3 regions of the Caldimonas sp. genome follow, and region 1 is predicted to be linked to each of the others. Evidence: predicted binding sites of a transcription regulator. Region 1 holds the regulator's gene; each other region holds the start of a gene.
The links. Region 1 encodes FNR, which switches genes on or off when oxygen is low (the NO sensors DNR and NnrR bind a similar motif). Its sites were predicted from a motif close to TTGATNNNNATCAA; they were not measured.
Positions count from the first base shown of each region.

Region 2: a site for FNR is predicted at 859-872, ahead of ACK42S_RS15925 (type IV pili methyl-accepting chemotaxis transducer N-terminal domain-containing protein). Genes of this name have one in related genera too.
Region 3: a site for FNR is predicted at 6,728-6,741, ahead of ACK42S_RS11045 (hemerythrin domain-containing protein). Genes of this name have one in related genera too.

Region 1 covers NZ_JBKBVU010000040.1:10,735-19,041, forward strand. The annotation lists gene icd (NADP-dependent isocitrate dehydrogenase) at 1-846, opposite strand, end outside; gene ACK42S_RS06295 (sulfite exporter TauE/SafE family protein) at 986-1,666, opposite strand; gene hemN (oxygen-independent coproporphyrinogen III oxidase) at 1,669-3,075, opposite strand; gene fnr (fumarate/nitrate reduction transcriptional regulator Fnr) at 3,317-4,063, shown strand; gene ACK42S_RS06310 (hypothetical protein) at 4,080-4,322, opposite strand; gene ACK42S_RS06315 (hypothetical protein) at 4,367-4,660, opposite strand; gene ccoG (cytochrome c oxidase accessory protein CcoG) at 4,684-6,075, opposite strand; gene ccoP (cytochrome-c oxidase, cbb3-type subunit III) at 6,170-7,084, opposite strand; gene ACK42S_RS06330 (cbb3-type cytochrome oxidase subunit 3) at 7,104-7,241, opposite strand; gene ccoO (cytochrome-c oxidase, cbb3-type subunit II) at 7,258-7,887, opposite strand; gene ccoN (cytochrome-c oxidase, cbb3-type subunit I) at 7,918-8,307, opposite strand, start outside.
Region 2 covers NZ_JBKBVU010000229.1:223-4,304, forward strand. The annotation lists gene ACK42S_RS15915 (SDR family oxidoreductase) at 1-574, shown strand, start outside; gene ACK42S_RS15920 (hypothetical protein) at 645-797, shown strand; gene ACK42S_RS15925 (type IV pili methyl-accepting chemotaxis transducer N-terminal domain-containing protein) at 907-2,790, shown strand; gene ACK42S_RS15930 (response regulator) at 2,805-3,488, shown strand; partial or broken gene ACK42S_RS15935 (CBS domain-containing protein) at 3,544-4,082, shown strand, end outside.
Region 3 covers NZ_JBKBVU010000101.1:21-8,327, forward strand. The annotation lists partial or broken gene ACK42S_RS11020 (DUF429 domain-containing protein) at 1-363, shown strand, start outside; gene ACK42S_RS11025 (ligase-associated DNA damage response DEXH box helicase) at 368-2,821, shown strand; gene ACK42S_RS11030 (FmdB family zinc ribbon protein) at 2,855-3,019, opposite strand; gene ACK42S_RS11035 (thermonuclease family protein) at 3,156-3,647, shown strand; gene ACK42S_RS11040 (PAS domain-containing protein) at 3,844-6,084, shown strand; gene ACK42S_RS11045 (hemerythrin domain-containing protein) at 6,065-6,634, opposite strand; gene ACK42S_RS11050 (Crp/Fnr family transcriptional regulator) at 6,893-7,663, shown strand; gene xdhC (xanthine dehydrogenase accessory protein XdhC) at 7,670-8,307, opposite strand, start outside.

The DNA.
Region 1 (8,307 bases):
GATGGCGTCCTTGATGACGATGTCCTTGCCCGTCTTCGGGTTCTTGAACTTGCACCACGGGCCGCCATCGATCGGTTCGGCGCCGAACTCCTTCTGGGCCAGGGCGTAGCCCCAGTCGCGGAAGCTGCCCTCAGTGAACTTCATGATGTTGCCCTTGTGAACCAGGGTCACCGAGGGCTTGTCGTTGTCGATGGCGTACTGGATCGCCTTGCGGACCAGGCGCTCGGTGCCTTCGCGCGACACAGGCTTGATGCCGATGCCCGAGGTCTCGGGGAAGCGGATCTTCTTGACGCCCATCTCCTTTTGCAAGAAGGCGATCACTTTCTTGGCCTGCTCGGACTCGGCCGCCCATTCGATGCCGGCATAGATGTCCTCGGAGTTCTCGCGGAAGATCACCATGTCGGTTTTTTCGGGCTCCTTCAACGGCGAGGGCACCCCCTTGAAGTAGCGCACCGGGCGCAGGCAGACGTACAGGTCGAGCTCCTGGCGCAGCGCCACGTTGAGCGAACGGATGCCGCCGCCCACCGGGGTGGTCAGCGGGCCCTTGATCGAAACGACATAGTCCTTCAGGACCTGCAGGGTCTCCTCGGGCAGCCAGACGTCAGGCCCGTAGACCTTGGTGGACTTTTCGCCGGCGTAGATTTCCATCCAGTGGATCTTGCGCTTGCCGCCGTAGGCCTTGGCCACCGCCGCATCCACCACCTTGATCATCACGGGCGTGATATCGAAGCCGGTGCCATCGCCCTCGATGTAGGGAATGATGGGGTTGTCGGGCACGTTGAGCGAGAAGTCTTTGTTGACGGTGATCTTCTGCCCGCCCTCGGGCACCTTGATGTGCTGGTACATGTCGCAAGCTCCGCGCAAAACCGAATGGAAAACTCGGGGTGAGGGTGTGTTTTAGACGTTCGATTCTAAGCCAGCGCGTGCCTGGCCGACGGGGTGCGCCACCGGGCCGGCGCGGTGTCCAGGCGCCATTCGCACAGACTCATCGGCACACCGGTGCGCCAAAGCTCATCCACAGGCCATGCCCCAGCGCCCAGGCCGAGGTGGCGGCCAGGATCGCGCCGGCGGCACGCACCGCCCAGGTTCCCCGGACCGCCAAGGCTTGTCCGCGCAGGCGCTGCCAGGCCAGCGCCACGGCCTGCAGGCCCAACGCGGAACCCAGCGCGAAGGCCAGCATCACCGCGGCCCCTTCGGCCACGGAGGACCCAAGGGCCGCCACCATCAGGGCCGAGTACAGCAAGCCGCAGGGCAGCAGCACCCACAGCAGGCCGGCAGCCAGCGGAACGGCTGCGCCGTGCGCGAGCCACCCTCCCAGGCTGGCGTGGCGCAGGCGCTGCCAGACGCGATGGGCCAGACCGTCGAGCCAATACGGCTGACGGCCCCGCCACAGCAGGGCCAGCCCCAGCGTGATCACCGCCACATGGAACATGGCCCAGAAGGGCTTGAGCACGCTGACCTGCGCAGCCCCCCACTGCAAGGCCTGCACCGCGCCGGCCGCCAGCGCGCCAGCCGCGCCATAGCCCAGCAGGCGCCCGGCCTGGAACGCCCACAGACGCGCTCCGGTGCGACCGATGGCCAGCGTGGCGGCACCGCACATCGCCGTGCAGTGCACGCTGCCGGCCAGGCCCATCAGCCAGGCGCTGAACAGCAAGGCGGAGTTCATCCTCAAATGATGCGTGAAAAGCGCTCGCGGCTGCGTTCGGCCTGCAGGTATTTGTCAAAGACCATCGCAATGCCGCGCACGACGTACCACCCGGCCGGTGACACGTGGAGGCCGTCGGCTTCGATGCGCAGCAGCCCCTGTTCGGCCATCGGCTCGAGCTGGGCCAGCTCGGCGGCGAAATAGCGGCGGAAGTCGATCAGGTAGGACAGCTCGATCGACTCGAAGGCGACGTGGCCCTGGCACATCAGCGCCATGATGACCGCCCGGCGTACGAGGTCGTCGCGGGTGAGTGCCAGGCCGCGCGCCACCGGAAACTGGCCCTGGCGCAGGGCATCGTAGTACTCGGGCAGGGTTTTCGCATTCTGGCTGTAGTGGCTGCCCAGCCGGCCGATCGCCGACACGCCCAGGGCGATCAGGTCGGAATCGGGCTGGGTGCTGTAGCCCTGGAAATTGCGGTGCAGCCGGCCCTGGCGTTTGGCCACGGCGAGTGCATCGGTGTGCAGGGCGAAGTGATCCATGCCGATGTAGTCGTAGCCGGCCCGGGCAAAGCTCGCGATGGCCGCAGACAGCATGGCCAGCTTGTCCGCCGCACCGGGCAGCTCCGCGGCCTGGATGCGCCGCTGCGGCTTGAAGCGCGCCGGCAGGTGGGCATAGCCGTACAGTGCGATGCGGTCGGGGCGCAATTGGCCGATGAGCTCCAGCGTGCGGGCAAAGGAGGCCGCGGTCTGACGAGGCAGCCCGTAGATCAGGTCGGCGTTGACCGATTCGATGCCGAGCTCGCGCGCGCGCTCGATCAGCCCGGCGACGCTGTCGAAGGCCTGCACGCGATGCACCGCCTTCTGTACCTCGGGATCGAAATCCTGGACGCCCAGGCTGATGCGGTTGAAGCCGAGGGACACCAGGCGGGACAGCCGCTCAGGCGAGACGGTGCGGGGATCGACCTCGATGCTGTACTCTCCGCCGGGCACCAGCCGGAAGGCCGAGCGCAGGCTCTGCATCAGCCTTGCCAGCTCCTCGTCGCTGAGAAAGGTGGGCGTGCCCCCACCGAGGTGAAGCTGGCTGACCGGCTGCTCACGACCCAGGGCGTCGACATACAGCCCGATCTCGCGCTCCAGGGCATCGAGGTATTCGGCCGCCCGCTCGTGATGGCGGGTGATGATCTTGTTGCAGGCGCAGTAGTAGCACACCGACTCGCAAAACGGAATGTGCACGTACAAAGACAACGCCGCCCGCCGCCCGCCCAGGGTGCCCACCCCACCCGCCCGTTGGGCCAGGGCCTGCTCGAGCTGGGCCGGCCCGAAGGCTTCGACGAAGCGGTCGGCCGTGGGATAGGAGGTGTAGCGGGGCCCGGGAACGTCGAAACGTTGCAAGACGTCGGGGGAGATCGGCAGGGCGGGGTCGGGCGTCATGGCGGCACTGTGCCAGAGCCATCGGCGCGGGACTTGATCTTGCTCAAGTCCCTGCCGGGGGGGCTCCTGAACAATCGGTTGCATTGCCTGAGGAGCATCAATCATGTCGCTCGACACGACCCCCGACACCGGCCTGGCGCCCTTCTGGGCCCCCTCGGCCTGCGCCACCGCCCGGACTTCGCGACCTGCCGGCGGGAACATCCGGTCCCGAAGCGTGTCTGGGGACGCCCAGGGGTCCATAATGAACGTCAAGGAGAGGCCGACGCGCATGATCAAACTCGAAACCCTCAAGGTCGCCTGCTCGAGCTGCAATTTGCGCGAGCTGTGTCTGCCGGTGGGCCTGTCACGCCCCAACCTCGAGAAGCTGGATCACATGGTGGCCTCGCGGCGCAGCGTCAAGCGCGGCGAGGCTCTGTTCCATGCCGGCGACCCGTTCCAGTCGCTGTATGCCGTGCGCACGGGCTTCTTCAAGACACGGGTGTCCTCGGAGGACGGGCGCGACCAGGTCACGGGCTTCCAAATGGCCGGGGAGCTGCTGGGGCTGGATGCCATCAGCCAGGACCGGCACACCTGCGACGCGGTGGCGCTGGAGGATTCGCAGGTCTGCGTGATCCCCTACCAGCAGCTCGAACATCTCTCACGTGAGTTCACGGAGTTGCAGAGTTCGTTCCACAAGATCATGAGCCGTGAGATCGTGCGCGACCATGGCGTGATGCTGCTGCTGGGCAGCATGCGCGCTGAGGAGCGGCTGGCGGCCTTCCTGCTCAACCTCACACAGCGCCTGCAGGCGCGAGGCTTTTCACCCTCCTCGCTGATCCTGCGCATGACCCGCGAGGAGATCGGCAGTTACCTGGGCCTGAAGCTGGAGACGGTCAGCCGCACCTTCTCGAAGTTTCAGGAAGACGGCCTGCTGGAGGTCAAGCAGCGCCAGATCCGCATCCTGGACGAGGACGGTTTGCGCCGCCTCATCAACCACAGCACCTGCTGAGCCGCGCGCGCCGGGTTCAGGCGCCCTCGCGCCCTCGCTCCGGCGGGCGGGCCAGCATCTGCATCATCGCGCCGGCCACAATGAAGGCTGCCCAGAAGAAAAAGAAGGCCAGCGAATAGACCGCCGAGGCCGAGAGGTCGACCGGGGCGCCGCCGAACCAGTGCAGGTCCTGCGGATCGACCATCGCGAACACCACCATCTCGACGACGCCGGCCATCAGGAAGGCTGGCCAGAGGATGCTCATCCAGGACAGTTTCATCGCCCGCTCGCCTTGCCGGGGGAAAGAGTGCGCCACCGGCCGTCTCATTCGCCTCGGCCCGGCAGGGCCGAGACGGGCGTGGCGGTGTGGTTGCGTGCCTGGTGCGCGGGCATCAGCCTGAGGTCGCCCTGCCCGCCAGTGCCAGCGCCGGAAGCCGCGGTCGCGGCGGGCCCGCGCTGCAGCACCGGGTCGGGGTGCCCGATGGCCAGGATGATCGTGACGACACAGGCGGCTACGACGGCCAGCGGCCCGCCAACCACCAGCCACATCGTCGGTTCACGCCACCACGGCGCAGCCGGCGGCCGGGGGTCGGGATGCTTGGCAAGTGGTCGGCGCATGGGATTCTCCTCGGGTGGGCCACTCAACGCGGCACCAGGAACGTGGATCGCTCATTCACGCTGCGCTCGGGCTCGTCGCCCTGGGCCAGGCGATCGATGCGGAACTCGATCGGACTGGAGCGGCCGCGCAGCGGCTCGGCATGGTGCGGCGGCAACTGGACGCGCACGGCCAGCCAGCGCGCGGCCGCACTGTCCACCTCGATTTGCGGTTCGGAGACCACGCGCAGGCCTTCCAGGCCGGACACGCTGACCCGGTATCGCTGAGGCTGCTCGAGCGCGTTCATGATCTGCAGACGATAGACGTTTTCGATGTAGCCGTCCTCGACGATGCGCGCCAGCGCCCCGCGATCGCGGATCACGTCCACCTTGAAGGGGCTGCGCAGCACCAGGCTGCCGACGAAGGCGGCGCTGATGAGTGCGAGGATGGCGGTGTAGACGAGCACCCGCGGGCGCAGCACCCGCCTGAACATCTGGGCCCGCGTCCAGCCTTGGGCCATGCCGTTCTGGGTGGAGTAGCGGATCAGCCCACGCGGGTAGTTCATCTTGTCCATCACGCCGTTGCATACATCGATGCAGGCAGCGCAGCCGATGCACTCGTACTGCAGGCCCTTGCGGATGTCGATGCCGGTGGGGCAGACTTGAACGCACAGGGTGCAGTCGATGCAGTGGCCCAGTCCGAGCTGCTTCGGATCGGCCTTGCGGGGGCGCGAGCCACGCGGTTCGCCTCGGGCCTCATCGTAGGTGATGATCATGGTGTCCCGGTCGAACATCGCACTCTGGAAGCGCGCGTAGGGACACATGTACTTGCACACCTGCTCGCGCAGGTAGCCGGCATTGCCGTAGGTGGCCAAGCCGTAGAAAAGGATCCAGAACCATTCCCAGGGCCCCAGGCCCAGGCTGAGGACCGACGCGCCGAGCTCCCGGATCGGCGTGAAGTAGCCGACGAAGGTGAAGCCGGTCCACAGGCCGATGGCGATCCACACGGCCTGCTTGGCGGTCTTGCGCCAGAGCTTTTCGAGGGTCCATGGGCCCTGGTCGAGCCGCATGCGCGCGGTGCGGTCGCCCTCGATCCTGCGCTCCACCCACATGTAGATCTCGGTGTACACCGTCTGCGGGCAGGCATAGCCGCACCACAGTCGCCCGCCCACCGCCGTGAAGAGGAACAGCGCGTAGGCGCTGATGATCAGCAGCGCCGCGAGGTAGATGAAGTCCTGAGGGTACAGGACCAGTCCGAAGATGTAGAAGCGCCGTGCAGCCAGGTCGAAGAGCACCGCCTGTCGTTCGTTCCATTCCAGCCAGGGCAGCCCATAAAAGACGAGCTGGGTGATCCACACCAGCGCCCAGCGCCACGCGGCAAACCAGCCGTGGACGGCGCGGGCGTAGATCTTCTCCTGCTTCTGGTACAGCGACACCATCTGGCTGGCGGCGTCGCCGTCCTCGGGCGCGGGCTGGATCGGGATGACCCGTGATTCGGTGCTGCTCAAGGAAGGGAACCGTCGATGCGAGGGGTCAGCGGGATGAGGCGGCGCCGGTGCGTGACAGGCCCCAGACGTAAGCGGCCAGCACGTGAATCTGCGGCTCGGTGAGTTTGCCGGCATGCGGCGGCATCACATTGGTCTTGCCGTTGGTGATGATGTTCATGATGGCCTGCTCTCCCCAGCCGTGCAGCCAGATGCGGTCGGTGAGGTTGGGGGCCCCCATGGTGGGGTTGCCCTTGCCGTCGGCGCCGTGGCAGGCAGCGCACACGCCAAACTTGGCGCGGCCGAGCTGGGCGGCGATGGGGTCGTGCGGGCTGCCCGACAGGCTCATCACGTAGTGGGCCACGTTGCGCACGTTCTCGCCGCCGCCCACGGCCTGCCCCATCGGGGGCATCACCCCCGTGCGGCCCTGGGCGATGGTGGTCTTGATGGCCTCATGCGAGCCTCCCCACAGCCAGTCCCCATCGGTGAGGTTGGGGAAGCCCCGACTGCCGCGGGCGTCAGACCCGTGGCACTGGGCGCACCAGTTCACGTACAGGCGCTCGCCGATGCCCATGGCCTGCGGATCGGCCACAAGTGCCTCGGCCTCCTTGCCTTCGAACTGGGCATACACGGGCTCGAGCTGGGCTGTTGCCTTGGCCATCTCGCTCTCGTACTGGCCGGCCTGCGACCAGCCCCAGGTGCCCGGGTAGCTGCCCAGGCCCGGATAGAAGACCAGATAGACCGCCGAGAACACGATGGTGATGACGAACAGACCCATCCACCAGCGCGGCAGAGGATTGTTCAGCTCCTTGAGGTCGCCGTCCCAGACATGGCCGGTCGTGTTGTCATGGGCCATGACCTTGCGCTTGGACGCCACCAGCAGCAGCACCAGGCAGGCGACGATGCTGACGATGGTGGTGACGGCGATGAAGATCGACCAGCCGTCGTTGAAGAAATCGCTCATGTTGACGTCCCGGCTTGGGCTATTCGGATTGGAAGGGCAGTCGGGCGGCCTCGTCGAAGCGCTCCCGGTTGCGGCGGGCATAGGCCCAGCCGCAGATGCCGATGAAGGTCAGTAGCGACACCACCGTCACGATGATGCGCAGGTCATTCACGTCGATGTCCATCGTCGGTCCCTCACTTCATGGCGGTGCCGAGCACCTGGAGGTAGGCGATCACGGCATCCATCTCGGTCTTGCCCTTGAGCTCGTCGCTCGACTTGGCAATTTCCTCATCGCTGTAGGGCACGCCCAGGCGGCGCAGGGCGCGCATCCGAGGCGCAGCGTCCTGGGGGTTCAGCACGGTCTTGTCCAGCCAGGGGTAAGCCGGCATGTTGGACTCGGGCACCAGGTCGCGCGGGTTGATCAGGTGGATGCGGTGCCATTCGTCGCTGTAGCGGCCGCCCACGCGGTGCAGGTCGGGGCCGGTGCGCTTGCTGCCCCACTGGAAGGGGTGGTCGTAGACGAACTCGCCGGCCGTGGAGTACGGACCGTAGCGCAGCGTCTCGGCGCGGAAAGGGCGCACCATCTGCGAGTGGCAGCCATAGCAGCCCTCGCGGACGTAGATGTCGCGGCCCACCAGTTGCAGCGGGGTGTAGGGCTTCAGGCCCTCAACCGCCTGGGTGGTGGAGCGTTGGAAGAACAGCGGCACGATCTCGACCAGGCCGCCGACCGACACCACCAGGATGATCAGCACGATCATCAGGAAGTTGTTGGTCTCGATTCTTTCGTGGGTGAAGAAGCCGGGCTTGTTGTGGGAGTCAGCCATGATGATTCCTTGTTCTCTTGGGTCCGGGCCTCAGGCCGCCGCAGGCTTCATCGCCGGAATGGCGACCTCGGACGGACGGCCGTTGCGCACGGTCATCACCACGTTCCAGGCCATCACGCCCATGCCGGCGAGGTAGAGGATGCCGCCCAGCAGCCGGATCACGTAGAAGGGATAGGTGGCCTTCACGCTTTCGACGAAGCTGTAGGTGAGCGTGCCGTCGGGGTTGACGGCGCGCCACATCAGGCCCTGCATGACGCCGGCGATCCACATCGCCGCGATGTAGAGCACGATGCCGATGGTGGCGATCCAGAAGTGCAGCTCGATGGCGCGCACGCTGTACATCTGCTTGCGGCCGAACAGGCGCGGCACGAGGTAATACAACGAGCCCATCGTGATCAGGCCCACCCAACCCAACGCGCC
Region 2 (4,082 bases), on a different contig from region 1:
GGCCTACGGGGCCGACGACGCCACCCGCCTGACGCTTGCGGCCGACCTGCTCGATCCGTCGCAGGTGGAGGCGGCCGTGCAGCAGGCCTTGCAGCGTTTCGGCCGTCTGGACGTGCTGTGCAACATCGCCGGCGGCTTCCGCATGGGGCAGGCCGTGCATGAAACCTCGGATGCGACCTGGGATTTCCTGCTCGACCTCAATGCCCGCACGGTGGTACACACGGCGCGCGCGGTGGTGCCGCACATGCTGGCCGCAAGGGCGGGCAAGGTGATCCAGGTGGCAGCGGCCAGTGCCACCCAGGGCCGCGCGCAGATGGGGGCCTACTGCGCCTCCAAGAGCGCCGTGGTGCGTCTGACCGAGGCGATGGCGATGGAACTGCGTGAGCACGGCATCAATGTCAACTGCGTGATGCCCACGATCATCGACACGCCGGAGAACCGGGCCGCGATGCCCGACGCCGACCCTTCCCGCTGGGTGGCCCCGCAGGATCTGGCCGAGGTCATCGTTTTCCTGGCCTCGCCGGCGGCACGCGCCTTGCACGGGGCCGCGCTGCCCGTCAACGGCTTGAGCTGAGCGCGCCGGCCGCAGGCGATGACCTCACAGGTCATGGGCATGCGGCGATCGCGCGGATAAGCTGGCGGCCATGACACGCAACCCTTCCTCGGCGGGTGGCGAGACAGGCCGCGCGCGCACCGACGTGGGCGCCTTGCTGCGCCACTGGCGCCAGCAGCGCCACCTGTCGCAACTGGACCTGGCCCTGGAAACCTTCTTCCCGGCCCTTCTTCCCGGCCGATGAGGCCACCGCGCGTGTGCTGCGCGAGCAGATGGCGGCCGCACCCGGCTGAGCTCTTGAGGACTTGACGCGGATCAAGCCAGGCGGCCGGCTTGCGGCCTAGAGTGGCCGCATGAGACGCCATCCGGGGACGCTGTGGGCCAAACTGGCCCTGTTGTGCACGGCCTTCTTGCTGGCCGCGCTGACCTCGATCGGCCTGACGCTGTGGATCACCTGGCAGATCGAGGGGGGGGCGGCCGCGGTCAATGAGGCCGGCCGGCTGCGCATGAAGAGCTACCAGCTCGCGCTCGAGGTCGAGCGCCGGGCCGACCCGGCCGTGATCGAGGAACGGCTGCGCCGATTCGACCAGGGCCTGGAGCTGTTGCTCACCGGCGACCCCTCCCGCCCGCTCTTCGTACCCTGGAACGAGGCCACCCGCAGCCGGTTCGACGCCGTGCGCAGCCAGTGGCGCAGCCTGCGCGAGCGCTGGCAGGGCGCTGTACCGTCGGCCGCCTCTGGCGACGTCGAACGCTTCGTGGGGGCCATCGATGATTTTGTCGGCGCCATCGAGCAGCAATTGTCCTTGTGGACGGCCATCTTGCACGCCGTGCAACTGGGCATCCTTGCACTGGCCATCGCGGTGGGGGTGGCTTTGCTGTATGCCGGCCACCTGTTCGTGATCCATCCGCTCAACCGCCTGCAGCGCGGCCTGCAGCGCGTGCAGGCGCAGGACTTTGCTGCGCGGGTCGAGGAAGGATCGAGCGAGGAGTTCGATCAGCTCGCCCGCGGCTTCAACCGCATGGCGCAGACGCTGCAGGCGCTCTATGCCAACCTGGAAGGACGGGTGGCCGAGAAGACCGCCCGGCTGGAACAGCAGCGCGAGCGCCTGGCCGCACTGTACGAGACCAGCGCGCTCTTGGCCGAGGCCGCCACGCTGGATGAGCTGGCCCAGGGGTTTGCGCGCCAGGTGCGGCGCCTGGCGCGGGCCGACGCGGTGGCCGTGCGCTGGTCCGACGAGGCCAACCAGCGCTATCTGCTGCTGGCCGGCGACGGCCTGCCCCAGTTCATGAGCGAGCACGAGCAGTGCGTGCAGACCGGCAGTTGCCACTGCGGCCAGGCCGTGGACGGCGCGAGCACCCGGGTCATTCCGATCGTCTCGTCCCGACCCTCCGGACGGGATCTGTGCGCGCAGGCTGGCTACCAGACCCTGGTGTCGGTGCCGGTGCGGCTGCAGCACCGGCTGCTGGGGGAGGTGGATCTCTTCTTCCGCAGCGACACCGCACTGGGCGAGGACGAACGATCCCTGCTCGAGGCCCTGGCGGCCCATCTGGCCGGGGCCATGGAGGGCCTGCGCGCCGAGGCGCTGGGCAAAGAGGCCGCGGTGGCCCAGGAGCGCAGCCTGCTGGCGCAGGAGTTGCATGACTCCATCGCCCAGTCGCTGGCCTTTCTGAAGATCCAGGTGCAACTGCTGCGCGAGGCCCTGCGCCGCGCCGATCCCGACGCGGTGGAGCGGGTGCTGGGCGAGCTCGATGCCGGCGTGCGCGAGAGCTACAACGACGTGCGCGAACTGCTGCTGCACTTCCGCACCCGCGCCAGCGGCGAGGACATCGAGCCGGCGCTGCGCGCGACGCTGCAGAAGTTCGAGTTGCAAAGCGGGATGCGGGCGCACCTGTCGATGCATGGCCATGGCCTGCCGCTCGATCCGGACGTGCAGATCCAGGTCCTGCACGTGGTGCAGGAAGCCTTGTCCAATGTGCGCAAGCATGCACAGGCCCGCGAAGTCTGGGTGGACGTGCAGCAGACCCCGGTGTGGCGCTTCGAGGTGCGCGACGACGGCGTGGGCTTCGATGCCGCTGCAGCCCCCCCCGACGAAACCCATGTGGGCCTGCGCATCATGCGCGAGCGCGCGGCCCGCATCGGCGCGTCGGTGCACATCGACACCCAGCCCGGCCACGGCACCCGCGTGGTCCTGACCCTGCCCGGTCCGGCCGTGCCGGCCCAAGCGCTGGCCGCCTGAACCCACCCCTGCCCATGCCTGCTGCTCCTGCCCGCATCCGCCTGCTGGTCGTCGATGACCACACCCTGTTTCGCCGCGGCATCGTGGCCCTGTTGGGCCTGGAGCCGCGGCTGCAGGTGGTGGGCGAAGCCGGCGATGCCGGGCAGGCCCAGCGCCAAGCACGCGAACTGCAGCCCGACCTCATCCTGCTGGACAACCACCTGCCCGGGGTGAACGGTGTGGATGCGCTGGCCGGCCTGCGTGAGGTGGCACCGCGTGCGAAGGTGCTGATGCTCACCGTCAGCGAGGACGAGCAGGACCTCGCCGCGGCGCTGAAGGCCGGTGCACGCGGCTATGTGCTCAAGACCATCGACGGCCCGGACCTGGTGCGGGCCATCGAGCGCACGATGGCTGGCGACTCGGTCGTCAGCCCCGAACTGACGGCCAAGCTGGTGGCGGCCTTCCAGGCCCTGCACGCCGCCCCCGGCGCGCCCGCGCCGCCTGAACCGGCCGCGGCCGAGCCGCTGGACACCCTGTCGCCGCGCGAGCGCGAGATCCTGGGCCAGATCGCTCGGGGGGCCAGCAACAAGGAGATCGCCCGCGAACTCGGCATCGCCGAGACGACGGTCAAGATCCACGTCCAGCACATCCTGCGCAAGCTGGGCTTGAGCTCGCGTGTGCAGGCGGCCGTCTATGCCAGCGAGCGCCAGCGCGGTTGAGCTTGCTCAGGGTACCCCTCTGGTCAGGCCGGGGCTGGCCGGCGATGATGGGGCCATGCACGCACCTTGGCCTCCCCCCGACCCGACCGTCCCCGGCCCGGCGCCCGGTGGGCGCGAGCAGCACCTGCACCTGCTGAGCGAACCGCTGTCGGGCCTGCGCTGGCGCGATCCCGTCACGGTGCCGCCCACGGCCAGCGTGCGCGAGGCGGCGCAGCTCATGCAGCAGCAGGGGGTGTCGTCGGTGCTGGTGGTCGAGCAGGGCCGCCTGTTCGGCCTGGTGACCGACCGCGACCTGCGCAACCGGGTCGTGGCGGCCGGGCTCGATCCGTCGCGCCCGGTCATGGACATCGCCACGCTGGCGCCCCTGACCCTGGACGAGCGCCGCCCCGCGATCGAGGCCTTGATGCTGATGGCGCGGCACAACATCCACCACCTGCCGCTCATGGACGGAGAGCGCGTCACCGGCCTGGTCACGGTGCGCGACCTGACCGAGCGGCACGGCACCACCGCGGTGTATCTCGTCGGCGAGATCCACAAGCAGCCCAATCTGGAGGGGCTGGTGCGCGTGAGCCGGCGCCTGCCCGAGTTGCAGCG
Region 3 (8,307 bases), on a different contig from region 1:
GTGCACCTGCCGGGCCTGCAGGCGGGCGATGCCTCCCGCGTGGCGCTGGAGGGCTACCCGGGGATGCTGGCGCGCGAGCTGATCGGTGCGCGCAGCTACAAGAGCGACGAAGCGGCCCGCCAGACGCCCGAACGCCTGATCGCCCGCAAGGACCTCATCGAGGCGCTGGTGCAGGGGCGCAGCCGGCTCGGCCTGCGACTGCACCTGAGCTCGGCGCAGCGCGATGAGCTGGCGGCTGATGCCTGCGGCGACCGGCTGGACGCCGTGCTGTGCCTGATGCAGGCGGCCTGGGCGCTCGATCGGCCGCGCTGGGGCTGGCCGCCGCAGGTGGACGGGCTCGAAGGCTGGATCCTCACGGCCTGAGCCGATGGGTACCGACCGCGACGCCAACGAACGGGACCTCACCCCGGCCGAGGCCTGGATGGCCGGGCGAGGTTGGCAGGCCTTTCCTTTCCAGCGCGAGGTCTGGCAGGCCATGGCGGCCGGGCGCAGCGGACTGCTCCATGCCACCACCGGCTCGGGCAAGACCTATGCGGTGTGGCTGGGGGCCTTGATGCGCGACCGCAAACAAGCCCCGGCGCGAGCGGGCGCGCGGGTGCTGTGGATCACGCCGATGCGGGCCCTGGCGGCCGACTCGGTGCGGGCCCTGTCTCTGCCCCTGCCGGACCTGGCACCGCGCTGGCGTGTGGGCCTGCGCACCGGCGACACCCCCAGCGCCGAGCGGGCCCGGCAGGATCGCCGCCTGCCCGAGGCCCTGGTCACTACGCCCGAGTCGCTGAGCCTGCTGCTCACGCGCTCCGATGCACGCGAGCGGCTGGCCGGGGTTCACACCGTCATCGTGGACGAATGGCACGAGCTGATGGGTAACAAGCGGGGGGTGCAGGTGCAGCTGGCGCTCGCGCGGATGCGGCGCTGGCATCCGTCACTCGTCACCTGGGGCCTGAGCGCCACCTTGGGCAACCTGGAAGAGGCCATGGCCGTGCTGCTGGGGCACCACGGGGGCCAGCTGGTGCAGGGACGGGTGGACAAGACCCTGGTGATCGATACCCTGCTGCCTCACGAGCCGGGGCGCTTTTCCTGGGCGGGCCACCTGGGCGGGCAGATGCTCGCGCCGGTGGTCGAGGAGATCGAAGCTTCGGGTACCAGCCTGGTCTTCACCAACACCCGCTCGCAGGCCGAGATCTGGTACCAGATGCTGCTGGAGGCGCGGCCCGAGTGGGCCGGCATCGTCGCGCTGCACCACGGCTCGCTCGACAAGGCGGTGCGGGAGTGGGTGGAGCGGGGCCTGAAGGAGGGGCGGCTGAAGGCCGTGGTGGCCACCTCCTCGCTGGACCTGGGCGTGGACTTCCTGCCGGTGGAGCGTGTGCTGCAGATCGGTTCCGCCAAGGGCGTGGCACGCCTGCTGCAGCGGGCCGGCCGCAGCGGCCACGCGCCGGGCCGGCCAAGCCGCGTGACCCTGGTGCCCACCCACACGCTGGAACTGGTGGAGGCCGCCGCTGCGCGCCGTGCCGCGCAGGCCGGGCGCATCGAAAAGCGCGAGTCGCCCGACAAGCCGCTGGACGTGCTGGTGCAGCACCTCGTCACCGTGGCCCTGGGCGGCGGCTTCGAAGCCTCCGACCTGCTGGCCGAGGTGCGCAGCACCTGGGCCTACCGCGAGCTCACCGACACCGAATGGCGCTGGGCCCTGGCGTTCGTCGAACGCGGCGGCGAGAGCCTGCACGCCTACCCCGAATACCATCGTGTGCAATGTGTCGAGGGTGTTTATCGCGTGCCCGATGCCGGCATCGCGCGCCGCCACCGGCTGCAGGTGGGCACCATCGTCAGCGACGCGTCGATGCAGGTGAAGTACCTGGGCGGGGCCAGTCTTGGCTCGGTGGAGGAGAGCTTCATCGCGCGCCTGAAGAAGGGCGACTGTTTCCTTTTCGGCGGGCGGCTGCTGGAGTTCATCCGCGTGCAGGACATGACGGCCTACGTGCGCCGTGCCGAGAAGCACCGCGGGGCCGTGCCGCGCTGGGGCGGCGGCAAGATGCCCTTGTCCACCGAGATGGCCGACGCCGTGCTCGAACTGCTGGCCGGGGCCGACCAGGGCGACTTCGTCGAGCCCGAGCTGGAGACGGCGCGGCCCATGCTGGAGATGCAGCGTCGCGTCTCGCGGCTGCCCCGGCCCGGCACGCTGGTGATCGAGCGCTACCACTCGCGCGAAGGCCAGCACCTCTACCTCTATCCCTTTGCGGGTCGCTTCGTGAACCTGGGGCTGGCGAGCCTGCTGGCCTGGCGGCTGGCGCGCGATCGGCCCAACACCTTCAGCATCGCGATGAACGACTATGGCTTCGAGCTGCTCAGTGCCGAGCCGGTGGACCTCTCGCCGGTGCTGGACGGCTCGGTCTTCACCACGGACGAGCTGCTGCGCGACGTGCTGGCCAGCCTCAACGCCAGCGAGCTGTCGCAGCGGCGCTTCCGCGAGATCGCCCGTGTGGCGGGGCTGGTGTTCAGCGGCTACCCGGGCGCCCCCAAGAGCATGAAGCAGCTCCAGGCCTCCAGCAGCCTGTTCTTCGAGGTCTTCCGCAAGTACGATGCCGGCAACCTGCTGCTCGGCCAGGCCGAGCGCGAGGTGCTCAGTCAGGAACTCGACCTGCGGCGCCTCACCGCCACGCTGGAGCGGCTGCAGGCCTGGCGCCGCGAGGTGGTGGACCTGCGCCACCCCAGCCCGATGAGCCTGCCGCTGATGGTCGAGCGCTTCCGCGAGAAACTCAGCAACGAAAAACTGGCCGACCGGCTGGCCCGCATCCTGAAGGACGCCCACAGGGGTCTTGATCCGTGAGCCGCAGGGCCTTTGTCGCACGGCCCGTGCGGTTCAGCTCTTCTTCGAGGTCTGTGCAAAAAAGCGCGTGGGCGTATGCTGCACGGCCGGGCTGCCGCATTTGGGGCAGGTCAGTCGCACGGTTTCGTGCTCGGCGATGTGTTCGACATGCTCGAAGACATGCCCGCACTTTTCGCAACGGTATTGATAGGTCGGCATGGCGATCCTCCTTGGAACCGGTCTGCCGTCGGGCCCGCGGGGCCCGGTGGTCGCCCCGGGGTGCATTCTGTCGCGGCAGGCCCCCGCAGGGCAAGGGCCTGAGGGGCCGGGCTTGCGGGCCGGGATCGTGCGGGCGGTGCTCGCCCTGTGTGCTGCCTGGCCGACCGCGGCGACAGCGCAGGGCCCCGTGCCGGTGGAGCACCTGGCCACGGTGGTCCATGTCACTGACGGGGACACGGTCTGGGTCGAACTGGGCGATGCAGGCTGGCAGCCCGCAGGCCGGGTGAAGGTGCGCATCGACGGCATCGATGCGCCCGAGACCTGTCAGGCGGGCGGTCCCGAAGCCCGGACGGCGCTGGCGCAGCGGCTGCACGGCCAATCGGTGCGCATTCACCTGCACCGACGGGACGCCTATGCCCGCTGGCTGGGGCGGCTGCGTCACGACGGCGAGGACGTGGGGGCTTGGATGGTGACCGAGGGATGGGCCTGGAGTTACCGCTTTGCGTCGGGGCGCGGCCTCTACGATGACGAGCAAGCCCAGGCCCGGGCGGCACGGCGGGGGCTCTTTGCCCATCCCGACCCGATGCCGCCCCGGGTGTTCCGTCAATGGCATGGTCCCTGCCGGTGAGCCCTGGATCGCAGCACGCCCAGGCGTGAAGAAATCGACGGGGGGCCGGGGCGGCACTGTTGCGAATTGTGAGTTCCCCCTCTTGGGGGACATGGGCCTGCCTGGCAACCGGCACAATGCTCCTTCTATGCCGAAAGAACGCATAGTCCTCGCCGAGCCTGCCCGCATGAACTGGGGGTCGTCCCTGACGCAGCTGATGCATACCCACCTGGGCATGAGCCAGCCCGAGGAGCTGGCCGCCTGGCTGCGCGCCCTCGTGTTGGCCGAGCCGGCGGGGCGGGCGCAGGCTGTCGTGAAGCTGCAGCGCTGGCTGGAGTCGGTGGCGGCCGCACAGTCGGCGCTGGAGGCCGAACTGGCCCAGGCCCGCCATCAGCATCGCGACGCCGAACGCATGCGCCTGGCCATGGAGAGCGTGCAGGACGCCTTCTGGGACTGGGACCTGGTGACCGGCGTGGCCTACTTCAGCCCCCGTCTGCTGGAAATCCTGGGCTACGCGCCGGGGGAGTGCGAGATGACCCTCGAGCGCTGGCGCGAGCACATGCACCCCGAGGACCGCGTCGAGGCCCGTGAGCAGCTCCAGGCCCACCTGCGCAACGAGACGCCGCGCTACCAGGGTGAATTCCGCGTACGCAGCCGAGACGGCCAGTGGCGCTGGGTGCGCTCGCGCGGCCGGGTGGTGGCGCGCGATGCAACGGGCCAGGCGCTGCGCATGGTGGGCACGCACACCGACGTGACGCTGCAGCGCCAGGCCGAGGAGGAGGTGCTGCACCAGCTCCGTTTCATCGAGGAGCTGGTCGAGATCATCCCCAACCCAGTCTATTTCAAGGATGCGCTGGGCCGCTACATCGGCTGCAACCGGGCCTGCGAGGACCTGATCGGCGTGCGCCGCGAGGACTTCCTGGGTCGCACCGCCCGCGACGTCCTGGGCAGCGGCGGCGCCGACGAGGAAGTGCACGACCAGCGGCTGTTCGCCAGCGGTGGGGTGCAGACCTTCGAGACACGCCTGAGCCTGCCCTCGGGCGAGATGCGTGAACTGATCCACAGCCGCACCTTGTTCACGGGAGCCCAGGGCCAGGTGGGCGGCATCCTGGGTGTGGTGACCGACATCACGCAGCACAAGCAGGTGGAGGCGGCCCTGCGCGAGGCCAAGGCCGCCGCCGAGGCGGCCAGCCGGGCCAAGAGCGAATTCCTCGCCAACATGAGCCACGAGATCCGCACGCCGATGAACGGCATCATGGGCCTGGTGGACCTCACGCTGGACACCCCGCTGAACGAGACGCAGCGCCGCTACCTGACGCTGGTGAAGTCCTCGTCCACCTCGCTGCTGAACATCCTCAACGACATCCTCGACCTCTCGCGCATCGAGGCCGGGCGCCTCACCGTGGAGCAGCTCGGCTTCGACCTGCAGGCACTGCTGCACGAGGTGCTGGCGCCGCTGGAGCCGCGCGCGGCCGACAAGGGCCTGAGCCTGCGGTGCACGGTGGCGCCCGAACTGCCGTCGCAGCTTGTGAGCGACCCGCTGAGGCTGCGTCAGATCCTGGTCAACCTGGTGGGCAATGCCATCAAGTTCACGCGCCAGGGCCGGGTGGACGTGACGGCCTGGCCTGAAGGCCGTGGCGGCTCGGCGGTGCTGCACCTGTGCGTGGCCGACACCGGCGTGGGTATCGCGCCGGACAAGCTCGATCGCATCTTCGAGTCCTTCACCCAGGCCGACAGCTCCACCACCCGCGAGTTTGGCGGCACCGGGCTGGGGTTGACGATCTCGCGCCGGCTGGCGCAGGCGCTGGGCGGACAGCTGTGGGCCGAAAGCGAGCTCGGTGTGGGCAGCCGCTTCCACCTGACCTTGCCGCTGCTGCCCCTGGTCCCGTCGGCCCAGTCGGCGGGTGATGACGAACTCCTGCAGAGCTGGGGCACGGCCGCGTCCACCACGGTCAATGTTTCGCGCGACAAGGCGCGCTCGCGCTATGAGTCCACCGGCTACCTGGGTTTGGCCGGGCTGGAGACCGACGAGGGGTTGCCCGAGGATGCCCAGGGCCTGCACGTGCTGCTGGTGGACGACCACGCGGTCAACCGCTTCATCGCCAGCCAGATGATCCGGCGCTGCGGCCACCAGGTCGCGGCGGCGGTGACCGCCGAGGAGGCGCTGGCGCTGTGCGATGCGCAGGAGTTCGACCTGATCTTCCTGGACCTGCAGATCCCCGGGATGAGCGGCATCGAACTCACCCACCGCATCCGGGCCCTGCAGGCCCAGTACGGCTGGCGCTGCCCGATCGTGGCCCTCACGGCACGGGCCATGCCGATGGACCGGGCCCGTTGCATGGATGCGGGCATGGACGACTATCTCACCAAGCCGGTCGATCAGGAGCGCCTGCAGGGCGTGCTGCGCCTGGTGGCCAGCGCCCGTCAGCAACCGGCTTTCAGCGTGTCGCGGCGGTAGGGCCGGTGGAGACCACCCCCCGACGCGAGGCCATCTCCAGCCCCATCGCCGCCTGGTCCCGTGCGCTCAGCCGGCCGCGGGCCGCGGGGTAGATCACGGTCTCCTCCAGCGCGATGTGGCTGTCGTACAGCCCGATGAAGCGCTGCAGCAGTTCCAGTTCCTGGTGCGAGAAGTCGGCTTCCTGGCCCTGCGCGATGCGCTGCAGCGCCTCGCGCAGGCCCTGCCAGAGATGGTGCATCAGCCGGTGGTCCTGCTGGAGCCGGCGCACCGCGGCGTGCACCGCAGCATGGGCCGCGTCCCGGGGCAGGGCCAGCAGCGGCGGGAAGACATGGCGCTCCTCGTCTTCGTGGTGGTGCGGGGCGGCCACGTCGAAATAGCGCAGCACATCGGCCGCGGCCTGGCGGGCCGGCGCGTCGTTGCCCACCCGGTGCAGATGCTCGGCCAGGCGCTGCAACAGGGCCACGCTGCGTTGCACGCGTTCATGGCAGGCCTCGAGCATCTCGAAGGGCTGGTCGAAGCCGACGGCGGGAGACTGGAAACCGGGAAGCATGGCGGCGCTGCAGGGCCCGGTGCGATGGGCCCGGGGGTGTCGGCCATTGTGCGCGCAATGCCCTGAGCGGGGGAAGGTGCGGGCCGATGGGCCTTGCGGTGGATCAAGTTTCGTTCCTGGGGAGAACCCGCAGGCCGTGGGAGGCCGGGCCGGTGCAGATCGGCTTTCTTGAGCCAACGCAATACCCGCCGCGGGCCGAACTGAGACAGTCGGGGCTCGACGATCTCCGGGTGTGTGGAGCAGACGATGAACAGGCTCATGGACCGATACCGAGGCCATCCCGCCGGCGCGGCCCAGCGTGAGCGGGGCATTCCTTTCGACGCCAGGGTGGCGCTGCTACAGGCCGCGCTGGCGCCGGCGCGGGTCACCCGCGAGGCGGCACAGGCCCTGGCCGCTGTGGCACGCGAACACCTGCTGGAGGGGGGGCAGGTGGTCTTCGATCGCACCCAGAGGGGCTTGGCGCTGTGGTTGGTGGTCTCGGGCCAAGTGGCGCTGGGCACGCTGCGCGAGGGGCGGCTCGCCCAGCAGACCCGGCTGGTGGAGCCCGGTCAGTGGCTCGATGTGGCCAGCGCCTGGCTGGACGCTCGCTACCTCGAAGATGCGGTGACCCAGGGCGAGGCGCTGCTGTGGTCCTTCGATGGCGAGGCGGTGCGCGAGTGCTGCATGGACCACCCCAGCCTCGCCGACGGCCTGGTGCGCGCGCTGGCTCGCCGGGTGCGCTGCCTGACCGAAGGCACCCTGGGCCTGATGCTCAAGGATGCCGAGGCCCGCTGCGCAACCTGGCTGCTGGAGCATGCCGAGCTGCGTCCCGGCAGCGAGGGCGGCAAGACCGCCCTGGTGGCGCTGCGCGAACGCAAGCGGGCCATCGCCTCGCAACTGGCCGTGACCCCCGAGACCTTCTCGCGCGTGCTGCGCCAGTTGCGCGAGCGCCAGGTCATTGACGTGGCGGGCTATACCGTGAAAGTGCTGGACGTCGAGGCGCTGCGCCGCGTGGCCGGCTCGCCGCCGGGCGAACACGCGGCTGCGTGAGATGACTCAGCTGGCGGCCGGGGAGGTGGTGGCCTGCAGCAACTCGGCCGCCACCGCCACCGCGATCACCTCGGGCGCCTTGCCCTCGATGCCCGGCACGCCGATCGGGCAGCGCATGCGCGCGATCACCTCCGGCGCGATGCCCCGTTCGACCAGCCGGTGCTCGAAGCGCGCCCGCTTGGTTTTCGAACCGATCAAGCCGAAATAGCGGAAGTCGCCGCGGCGCAGGATGGCCTCGGTGATGCGCAGATCCAGGTCGTGCTGGTGCGTCATCACGAGGTAGCAGGCCCCGGGCGGGGCGCGGTCGACCTCGGCCTCCACGCCGTCCACGCAGATGCGCTCGACATGGGCCGCTTCGCTCCCCGGGGCTTCGGTGGGGAAGGCGTCGTCGCGCTCGTCGATCCACTGCACCTCACAGGGCAGGGTCGCCAGCAGGCGCACCAGGGCGCGCCCGACATGGCCGGCCCCATAGAGCTGCAGCACGAAGCGCGGTGCCTCGACGGCCCAGTCGGCCCAGGCGGCTTCGTCCAGCGGGGTAAAGCGCAGCACGACCACGCCGCCGCAGCACTGGCCCAGGCGCGGGCCCAGCGGGAAGCGCTGCGTGAAGGCCGTCCATCCCGGCTGGGCCAGGGCCTCGCGTGCCA